Regions from separate parts of the Cellulosimicrobium sp. NPDC055967 genome, predicted to be linked through region 1. Evidence: riboswitches for the same ligand, from Rfam matches in the RefSeq annotation. Region 1 holds a riboswitch; the other holds the start of a gene.
The links. A riboswitch is a leader RNA that binds a small molecule or an ion and turns the genes downstream of it on or off. The one in region 1 is predicted to bind S-adenosylmethionine.
Positions count from the first base shown of each region.

Region 2: linked by a shared signal. The riboswitch ahead of ACFC2L_RS02340 (aminotransferase class V-fold PLP-dependent enzyme) and the one ahead of ACFC2L_RS14665 (hypothetical protein) in region 1 are both predicted to bind S-adenosylmethionine.

Region 1 is NZ_JBHJYJ010000011.1:76,969-81,392, reverse strand. It holds gene ACFC2L_RS14675 (3'-5' exonuclease) at 1-27, shown strand, start outside; gene ACFC2L_RS14670 (NERD domain-containing protein) at 55-1,806, opposite strand; gene ACFC2L_RS14665 (hypothetical protein) at 1,803-2,408, opposite strand; SAM riboswitch class IV at 2,475-2,590, opposite strand; gene ACFC2L_RS14660 (hypothetical protein) at 2,602-3,456, opposite strand; gene ACFC2L_RS14655 (hypothetical protein) at 3,696-4,424, opposite strand, start outside.
Region 2 is NZ_JBHJYJ010000001.1:550,455-554,878, forward strand. It holds gene ACFC2L_RS02340 (aminotransferase class V-fold PLP-dependent enzyme) at 133-1,569, opposite strand; SAM riboswitch class IV at 1,605-1,720, opposite strand; gene ACFC2L_RS02345 (hypothetical protein) at 1,766-2,347, opposite strand; gene ACFC2L_RS02350 (rhodanese-like domain-containing protein) at 2,613-3,092, shown strand; gene ACFC2L_RS02355 (O-succinylhomoserine sulfhydrylase) at 3,089-4,333, shown strand.

The sequences.
Region 1 (4,424 bases):
CACGCCGAGGCGGCAACCGTCTCCTGACCGTTTCCCGGCCGGGGGCGGGCGCCGTCAGGCGTCCGCCCCCGACCCGACGGGTGCCCAGGCCTCCGCTTCCGTGAGCCGTCGTCGCACGGCCTCTCCCCCGACGCCCTCGATCCACGACCGGTCGCCGACGACGACGAGCAGCGAGCGGGCGCGTGACAGGCCGGTGTAGAGCATCTCGCGGGCTCGCGCCTCGTCCCGCACGCCGTTGACGGACAGGACGACCGCAGGGCGTTCGAGGCCCTTGAACCCGAGGACGTGCCCGAAGAACACGTCGTCCTCCGCGAAGAACGCGTCCCAGTAGGCGGCGTACCCGCCGAGGGTGACCTCGTTGACCTGGGCGGGGTGGCGCCGGCCCGTGGCCAGGAGCGCGACCTGGCCGGGGTTCCACCCTTCGTCGAGCAGCGCTTCGACGGCGTCGTCGGCGGCTTCCACGGCTGCGGCGGCGGGCACGTCGACGATCCGTACGCGGGGGCCGTTCATCCCTCGTGGGGTGAGGGTGTCGGGTGAGAGCGCGCCGAACACCTGGGCGATCTGCTTCGTGGAGCGCAGGTTCTCGCGCAGTGTCACGGGGACGAGCTGGAGCGGTACGTCGGCGGCGCGGGGGAAGACCCGTTGCGCGTCGTCGAGGAAGACGTAGAGGCCTCCCTCGTCCGGGTCGCGCAGGCACCGCAGGAGCGACGGCCACCAGAGGTCGCCGAAGTCCTGCGCCTCGTCCACGACGACGGCGTCGAACAGGTCCGTCGACGGACGCTCGCCCGCGAGCCGGCCGAGCTCGGTCGGCAGGTGCCGCTCCCAGTAGTCCGGGTCGTCGTCGGCGCCGCGCTCGGCGCCCCAGCTCAGCGGCAGGTCGTGGAACAGTCCCACGTAGGCGGGACGGTCGCGCGCCGGCCACGTCTGGGTGACGCGTTCGAGGTAGCGCCCGAGCCCCCGCGAGTAGCAGAGCAGGGCGACGCGCTCACCCGCCCGCGCACGCCGGCGCGCCTGCTCGAGCGCGAGCCACGTCTTGCCCGCCCCCGCGCCGCCGACGACCCTCATCCGGCGCACCTCGGAGAGCGCGTCGAGCACGCGGGCCTGGTCGCGGGTCATCTGCTCCAGGCGCGTCTCGTGCTCCAGGGCGAGCGACAGGTGCTCCGTCTGGCTGGGGAAGCCACCGGCGAGCGAGTCCACGAGGGCGGGGACGTCGTCGACCGCGAGCCCGGCATGGCCCTGGCCGTGCCGCTCGACGGCGCGCTTCACCCGCTCGGCGACGCCGCCCGACCGCTCCAGGTCGCCGCGGTCCACGAGCATGTCCCGCGGAAGGTCGACCGTCTCCCAGTCGCGCGGGACGTACCGGTGCGGGAACGCCACGAGGTGCGCGGTGCGCGCCTCTGCGGCCCACAGGTCGCGACGGCGCAGCAGGGCCTGCAGCGCGTGCCGAGCACCCTGGACCTGGCGCACCGGGTCGATGCGGTGCCGCCGGGGACCGTTGCCCTGGAACCAGGTGCCGTCGACCCGGTCGATGTGCCCGCCCTTGACCTCGATCGCGGCGAGCCCGACCCCTGGCCAGGCGACGAGGACGTCGATCTCGTACTCCTGCTCGTCCTCCTGCACGTGCACCCCGTGGAACAGCACGACGTCGTCGGGGAGCTGTTCGCGCAGCGCGTCCCACACGGCGCGCTCGGCGCCGCCGTCGTCGGGGAACGTCGGGTCGGGCGGGAACGCGAGCGGCATGTGCCGTTCGTACCGCACCGTGCCGACGACGTCACGGGTCTGACGACCTGCGGTCTCCCGCGTCACGGGATTTCACCCGCTGCGACGGCCACGGGGCTCGCGGGGTGCACGGCCCGTGCCCACGCGAGGAACGCGGCGCGGCGGGACACGGAGTCCGGCCCGCCGCCACCGCGGGTGCGCCAGTGGTCGAGTCGCGCAAAGTGCCGCACCGTCATGGGTGGCTGGGGCTCGACCCGGCGGTCGGGCTTCCTGTCCCAGAACGGTGCGTTCGTGTCGAGCTCGACGACGCCGAGGCCGCTCTCGCGCGCGCGCCGCCACCGCGTCGGGAACACGAGCGTGACGTAGGCCTCCATGCGCCGCAGCGTCTGGTGGTCCTGCGTGATCCCGGTCAGGGGTTCGGCACCGAGCGACGTGGCGATCGCGGCGTCGATCTTCTGGCACGCGTCGCACACGCGCCGCTCGATGTGGAAGCGGCTCGTCATCTGGACGCGTTCGCTCAGGCAGACGTGGCAGAGACGCAGGAACGGGTTGAACGAGCACCCGCGCGACGGGACCGGGCGCGGGTGCCCGGTGTGGACCGGGCACACGAGGTGCCCCTCGTCGCTCACGAGCAGCTGGCACGGGTCGTCGGTACGGACCCACAGGGTCATGGTCGGGGTCGGGTTCATCGGAGCAGCCCTTCGGTCAGGGCCGACGGCACCCGGGCGCGCAGCAACGCACCGAGGCGGACGTCGACCTCGCACTTCCCTGACCGTTCGGCCAGGGCCGGTCTTCCTCCTGGGGCACCGTGCGCGAGGGGCGCGGTTGCCGGACCGGCACGCGGAGGGCGTCTCGCCGGTCACTCGTGACCTGGGCAGATGTCTACCTCACCCGCTGATCGGACGCAACCTCGCTCCCCGGGCTGGCCGGGCCGTGCACCGGCCGGAGCGGCTCCAGACCGGGGTGATCTCTCAGCGCCTGCTCACCGTGCGTCCTGTACAGGGTCATCACCGCGGCGAAGGGGGCGTGGTCGCCGGTGAGCAAGAGCGGCTCGGTCGAGGAGAACTGGCAGACGAGGGCCCACCCGCCGGGTTCGGGGAACACCGCCGTCATCGCGGAGTAGTCGAACGACAGCCATCGCCCATGCACCTGGACCAGCAGCCGGTGGTTGCTCACGACGAGCCGGGAGACGCAGCGCTCACGCCACTGCTCTCGGGCCTGCGCCTGGGCGGCGCTGCGCTCGGCGGCGTTGGCGATCGCCGTCACGGCAAGGCCGGTGAGGACGAACGACGGCCGCCCGTAGTAGAACCCCGACGTCTGCGTGTAGCTGACAGTCGTCCCGTAGTAGCGCGCGTACCCGGCGGGCACGTCGCAGAAGAACTCCTCGCCCGCGTACGGGACGACGTCCCACACCCGCAGCGTGGGCGGAACCTCCCGCGCGAGGAGATGCCGGTGCAGGCCCTGGGCGTTCGCCCACGCGTGCGCGGCGGCGTCGCGCCGGCCGATCTCGGCACGCTCGGTCGCAGAGAACCGACCGCGGCTGCGCCGGTGCTCCCGGAATGTCCTGGCGCCCTTTGCGATCGCGACAGCGAGCAGGGCGACCGGCCCGAGGAACGCCACGGCGACCACCAGGAGCACGAGGAACGCCCACGCCCCGTGGTAGAGCTCGTGCCGGTTGAGCGCGTCGAGGGCGAGGACGCAAGCGAGGAACACGGCGGGTGCGGCGACGAGCGGCACGACCCATCGTGCGTGCCGCCGGACTCGTCCCGCCCTCGCCGCCGCGCGCGGATCCTCCATGAAGCAGCCCCCTGCTCACGTCGTGCGTCGGGTACTCACCCGCCGTCTCTGGAGGCACGGTAGTCGACTCTCTGAAGGCAGGGAGTCGACGACCGCGTCGTCTCGCCTCGGCGGCCCACAGCCGGAGCTGCACCGCAGGACGGGCCGCACCTCGCGGCCCGTCCCACGGCGTCGGACCTTCAGCGCGCGACGACGGCGCCTCCCAGCGGGCCTGCCGTGGGCTGGATCTCGCGCGCGTAGCAGTAGAACCCGGGCACGCGCGCTCCGGACCGGAACGTCACCTTGTTGAGCTGGCCACTCTGGCTCGCGATGACGGTCCACGGGAGAGGTCCACCCGCGGCCGCATCCACGAGCTGCTGCAGCGCCGCGCGCGACGAGTCCGCGTTGAGGTAGACCGGCACGCCGCGCACGGTCGCCCAGACGACGGCGCGTCCACCGAACGTCCCCACGTCGGCCAGCGTCGGCGCGCCCGTCGCGAGCACCGACCGCACGTGCTCCAGCAGGTGCGGCTCGTCGAACGGGTCGTCCTTCGTCCCGCGCGGGGCGGGCCGCACCGGTGCGGGCACAGGGCTGCGACGACCGGTCGGAGTGCTCGCGCGCCCCGGCGCGGAGCCACCTGCCGCCGCACGGTCCGCCTCGGTGTACGCGGCGTGCTGGTCGCGCGCGGCAGCGGGCGCCGCGCCGGCCCACACGGCTCCACGCATCGCGGCCATGCTGCGCGACGTCGCGGCGTACGCCTGGTCGACGTTCGCCGTGTCGTACGTGAGCGACCGCTCGCGCTTCACGCCGAGCGACGCGCCGACCTCGATCGCGTCCTGGTTGGCGCCCATGTAGAGGAACGTCCATCCGAACTGCTCCTCGCGCTCGGTGACGAGCGCCTTGATCGCGGCGTGCGTGTACTCCTTGGA
Region 2 (4,424 bases), on a different contig from region 1:
AACGCTCGTCGACGGCCTGGTGAACGGACGCCCGAGCGCCCGCGAGAGAGCGACGCCCGGCCGAGGTAGCGACCTCCGGTGCCTCGACAGGGCTGCACGTCGCTACCTCGGCGGGAGGTCGCTATCTCGCGGTCATGCGGCGGGGCCGCACCCCGCCGCGTCGGCGAGGAAGCCCGCCGCGGCGGTGGCGAAGAGGCCTTCCAGGCCCGAGCCCGCCGGTACCGGGCGCGGGTCGTCGGCGACGGCCCAGCAGCCGTCGACGACCTCGTAGCGCGTCGCCGGGCCCTGTTCCACGTACGACCGCACGGCCTCGACGAGGCGGACGACGTCCGCGCCCGTCGTCCCGACGCCGACGGACGCGCGGATCGCGCCCGCGTCGTACCCGAGGCGTGCGAGCAGCGGGTGGGCGCAGAAGCGACCGTCGCGCACGCCGATGCCGTGCTCGGCGGAGAGGTACGCGGCGACGAGGCCCGGGTCGTGACCCTCGACGGAGAACGTGACGACGCCGACCGGGTCGACGGCGTCCTCCCAGACCCGCACGACGCGCACGCCCGGGACCGCCTCGAGGCCCGCGACGAGCGCGGCGCGGAGCGTCGCCTCGTGGGCGTGGAGGTCGGCCGGGTCGAGCGCCGCGAGCGCGTCGCACGCGGCCGCGAGCGCGGCGGCGCCCACGACGTTCGGCGACCCGGCCTCGTGGCGCGCGGGCGCCGTCTGCCACTGCGTGCCGGTGACGGCGACCTGCCGCACCGCGCCGCCCCCGGCGAGGTAGGGGGTCCCCGCGTCGAGCCAGTCGCGGCGGCCCACGAGCGCGCCCGCGCCGAACGGCGCGTACGTCTTGTGGCCGGAGAACGCGACGTAGTCGACCCCGGAGTCCGCGAGGGAGAACCCGCGGTGCGGGACGAGCTGGGCGCCGTCGAGGACGACGCGCGCCCCGGCGTCGTGCGCGACCCGCACGACGTCCGCGACGGGCAGCGACTCGCCCGTGACGTTCGACGCACCGGTCACGGCGACGAGCGCGTACGGGAAGCGCGCGAGCTCGGTGCGCAGGCCGGACAACGTCTCCGCGACGGACGCGCCGCCGGCGAGGACCGTCGCGCCGCCAGCACGCTGCCACGGCAGCAGGTTCGCGTGGTGCTCGACGTCGAGGACGAGCACGCGCCCGGGCGTCCCGTCCGCGTTCGCCGGGACGCAGCCCGCGAGCAGGTTGAGCGAGTCGGTCGTGTTGCGTGTGACGACGGTGACGTCGTCGGCGCGCGCGCCGACGAACGCGCCGATCGCGCGGCGCGACGCCTCGTAGAGCGCGGTCGAGACCTGCGACAGGTACCCGGCGCCGCGGTGCACGCTCGCGTAGAGCGGCAGCACCTCGGTCACGCGGTCCGCGACGGAGCGCAGCGCCGGGGCCGACGCCGCGACGTCGAGGTTCGCGTACGGGACGCTGCGGCCGTCGACGAGCGGCACGAGCGTGTCCGCGCCGACGACGGGCAGAAGCGCGGGCGCGCCGGCGACCGCCGCGAGGTCAGGCGCCGTCGGGAGGTCGGTCGGACACGAGACGTCGGCGAGAGCGGTCATGGCACAGTCCTCCGAGGGCGGTCCGGGGACGGTGATCCCCGCGCTTGCCACGCGCCGGTCGGCGTGCGGCCTGGTCGTCACCCGGGGCACCCCGCCGCGAGAGGAGGGTTGCCGGCCAGCAAACCGGGGTTTCACGCTGGCACTCATGACCTGCGTCCCAGCATGTGCGCGGCGGCCCGGGCGTGTCAACCGGTGGTCAAGGCGTCTCGGATGGCGGGACACAGCTCACGGGCAGGTCGAGGCGCCAGCCGGACTCGTCGACCTCGAACGCGTCGAGCACCTCGCCGGTCCGCGCGTCGAGCACGACGACGGAGTCGGGCGGCCAGTCCGCGGGTTCTCCGAGCGCGCCGTACGGGACGCCCTGGAGCCTCGTCCCGTTCACGAACGCCTCGACCGGCTCCCCCGACCGCGTGCTCACCAGGACCACCTCGGGGTGGGCGTCGGCGTACGCGTCGCAGGCTGCGCCGTCGCCGTCGCCGCTCCACCACCCCTCGTACCCACCGACGGCGAGCTCTGCGAGGTCGACCGGCTCGCCCCCGGTCGCCACGTCGGCGGGCACCGGTCGGGGCGATGGCGGCGGCGCGGAGCCGACGTCCGGCTCGACCAGGACGATGCGCGCCCTCCCGTGGGCGTCGAGGACGTCGTCCTCCGCGAGACGGACGCTCGCCACGCGCGGCGGCGGCTCCTCGTCGCCGGTCGCCACCCAGAGCCAGGCGCCCGCGGCGACGACGCCCGCCACCACGACCGCACCCAGAACCCGTCCCCGGCCGGTCCGCATCCGGTTCCCCCCTGCCCGTCGTCCTGCCCCCGGGACCCCCGCCCGGGCGCGCTGCCACGCTAGCGCGACCGTCCGACGTCGGGCACCTCGCTCGGGGCCGCTCGCCGAGACAGGCGTTCCGCGCGTCGGACGCGTGGCGTACGATCCGTGCCAACCATCCGGAGCGGCCGAGTGACGTGGCACGTCGACGCCGCAGCAACCCCCCGGTCCGTCGCGAGGCGGCCGGGCGCAGGGTGCTACTGCCACGATCGATGGAGGAGGACTCATGAGCGACCGGTCCCAGCAGACGTCGGCCGTACCCGACGCCCGACCCGCCGTCGGCTACGCCGGCGACATCACCCCGCAGCAGGCGTGGGACCTGCTGACGAGCGACGAGCGCGCGGTGCTCGTCGACGTCCGCACCGAGGGCGAGTGGCGCACGATCGGCGTGCCCGACGCCACGGACCTCGGCCGCGAGGTCGTCTTCGACGAGTGGGTGACCCCGGCCGGTCCCAACCCCCGCTTCGTGGACCGGCTCGTCGAGGCCGGCCTGGCGCCCGGCGACGAGCGTCCGGTCGTGTTCCTGTGCCGCTCGGGCCAGCGCTCGATCGGCGCGGCGCGCGCGGCCACGGCCGCCGGGCTCGGGCCGTCGTACAACGTGCTCGAGGGCTTCGAGGGCGCCCAGGGCTTCTCGGGCCTGCGCGACGTCGAGGGCTGGAAGGTCCGCGGCCTGCCCACCACGACCTACGACGAGGCCGCCCGGTGAGCGCCGCGCAGCCCGTCCCCGGCGGCTCGGGCCGCAAGCCCCTGCCCGCGAGCGCGCGCGCCGCGACGCTCGCCGTGCGCGGCGGGCACCACCGGACGGAGTTCCAGGAGACGTCCGAGGCGCTGTTCCTCACGCAGGGGTACACGTACGACCGCGCGTCCGACGCGGAGGCCGCGTTCAAGGGCGAGATCGACCGGTTCGTCTACTCGCGCTACGGCAACCCCACGGTGCACGCGTTCGAGGAGCGCCTGCGCCTCCTGGAGGGCGCGGAGGCGTGCTACGCGACGGCGTCCGGCATGTCCGCGGTGTTCACGTCGCTCGCCGCGCTCGTGGGCTCGGGGTCCCGGATCGTCGCGGCGCGCGCGCTGTTCGGGTCGAGCATCGTCATCTTCGACGAGATCTTCGCCAAGTGGGGCGTGCGGACCGACTACGTCGACGGGCACGTGCTCTCCCAGTGGGAGGAGGCGCTGGCGACCCCGGCGGACGTCGTGTTCTTCGAGACGCCGTCCAACCCGATGCAGGACATCGTCGACGCGCGGCGCGTGAGCGAGCTCGCGCACGCCGCGGGCGCGGTCGTCGTGCTCGACAACGTCTTCGCGACCCCGCTGCTGCAGAAGCCGCTCGAGCTCGGCGCGGACGTCGTCGTGTACTCGGCGACCAAGCACATCGACGGCCAGGGCCGCGTGCTCGGCGGGGCGATCCTCGGGACCGAGGAGTACGTCCACGGCCCCGTGCAGACGTTCCTCCGCAACACCGGCCCGTCGCTCTCCGCGTTCAACGCGTGGGTGCTGCTCAAGGGCCTGGAGACCCTGCCGGTGCGCGTCGCCGCGCAGAACGCCGCGGCGACCCAGGTCGCGGAGGCGCTCGAACAGCTCCCCGGCGTCGGCCGCGTGCGCTACCCGTTCCTCGCGTCGCACCCGCAGCAGGAGCTCGCGCGGTCGCAGCAGAGCGGCGGCGGCACGGTCGTGACGTTCGACCTCGCCGTCCCTGAGGGCACCGACCCCGAGACCGCGAAGAAGCGCGCGTTCACGTTCCTCGACGCGCTGCAGGTCGTCGACATCTCGAACAACCTCGGCGACGCGAAGTCGCTCATCACGCACCCCGCCACCACGACGCACCGCAAGCTCGGCCCCGAGGGCCGCGCCGCCGTCGGGATCGCGGAGACGACCGTGCGCCTGTCGGTGGGCCTGGAAGACCCGCTCGACGTCATCGAGGACGTGGAGCAGGCGCTCGACGCCTGACGACCCTCGCGCCGACCATGTGGTCGTGGGGCGGGCCCGCGGGGGGGGCGGGGCCCCCCCGGGCCCGCGCGGGGGGGGGGGCGGGGCCGGC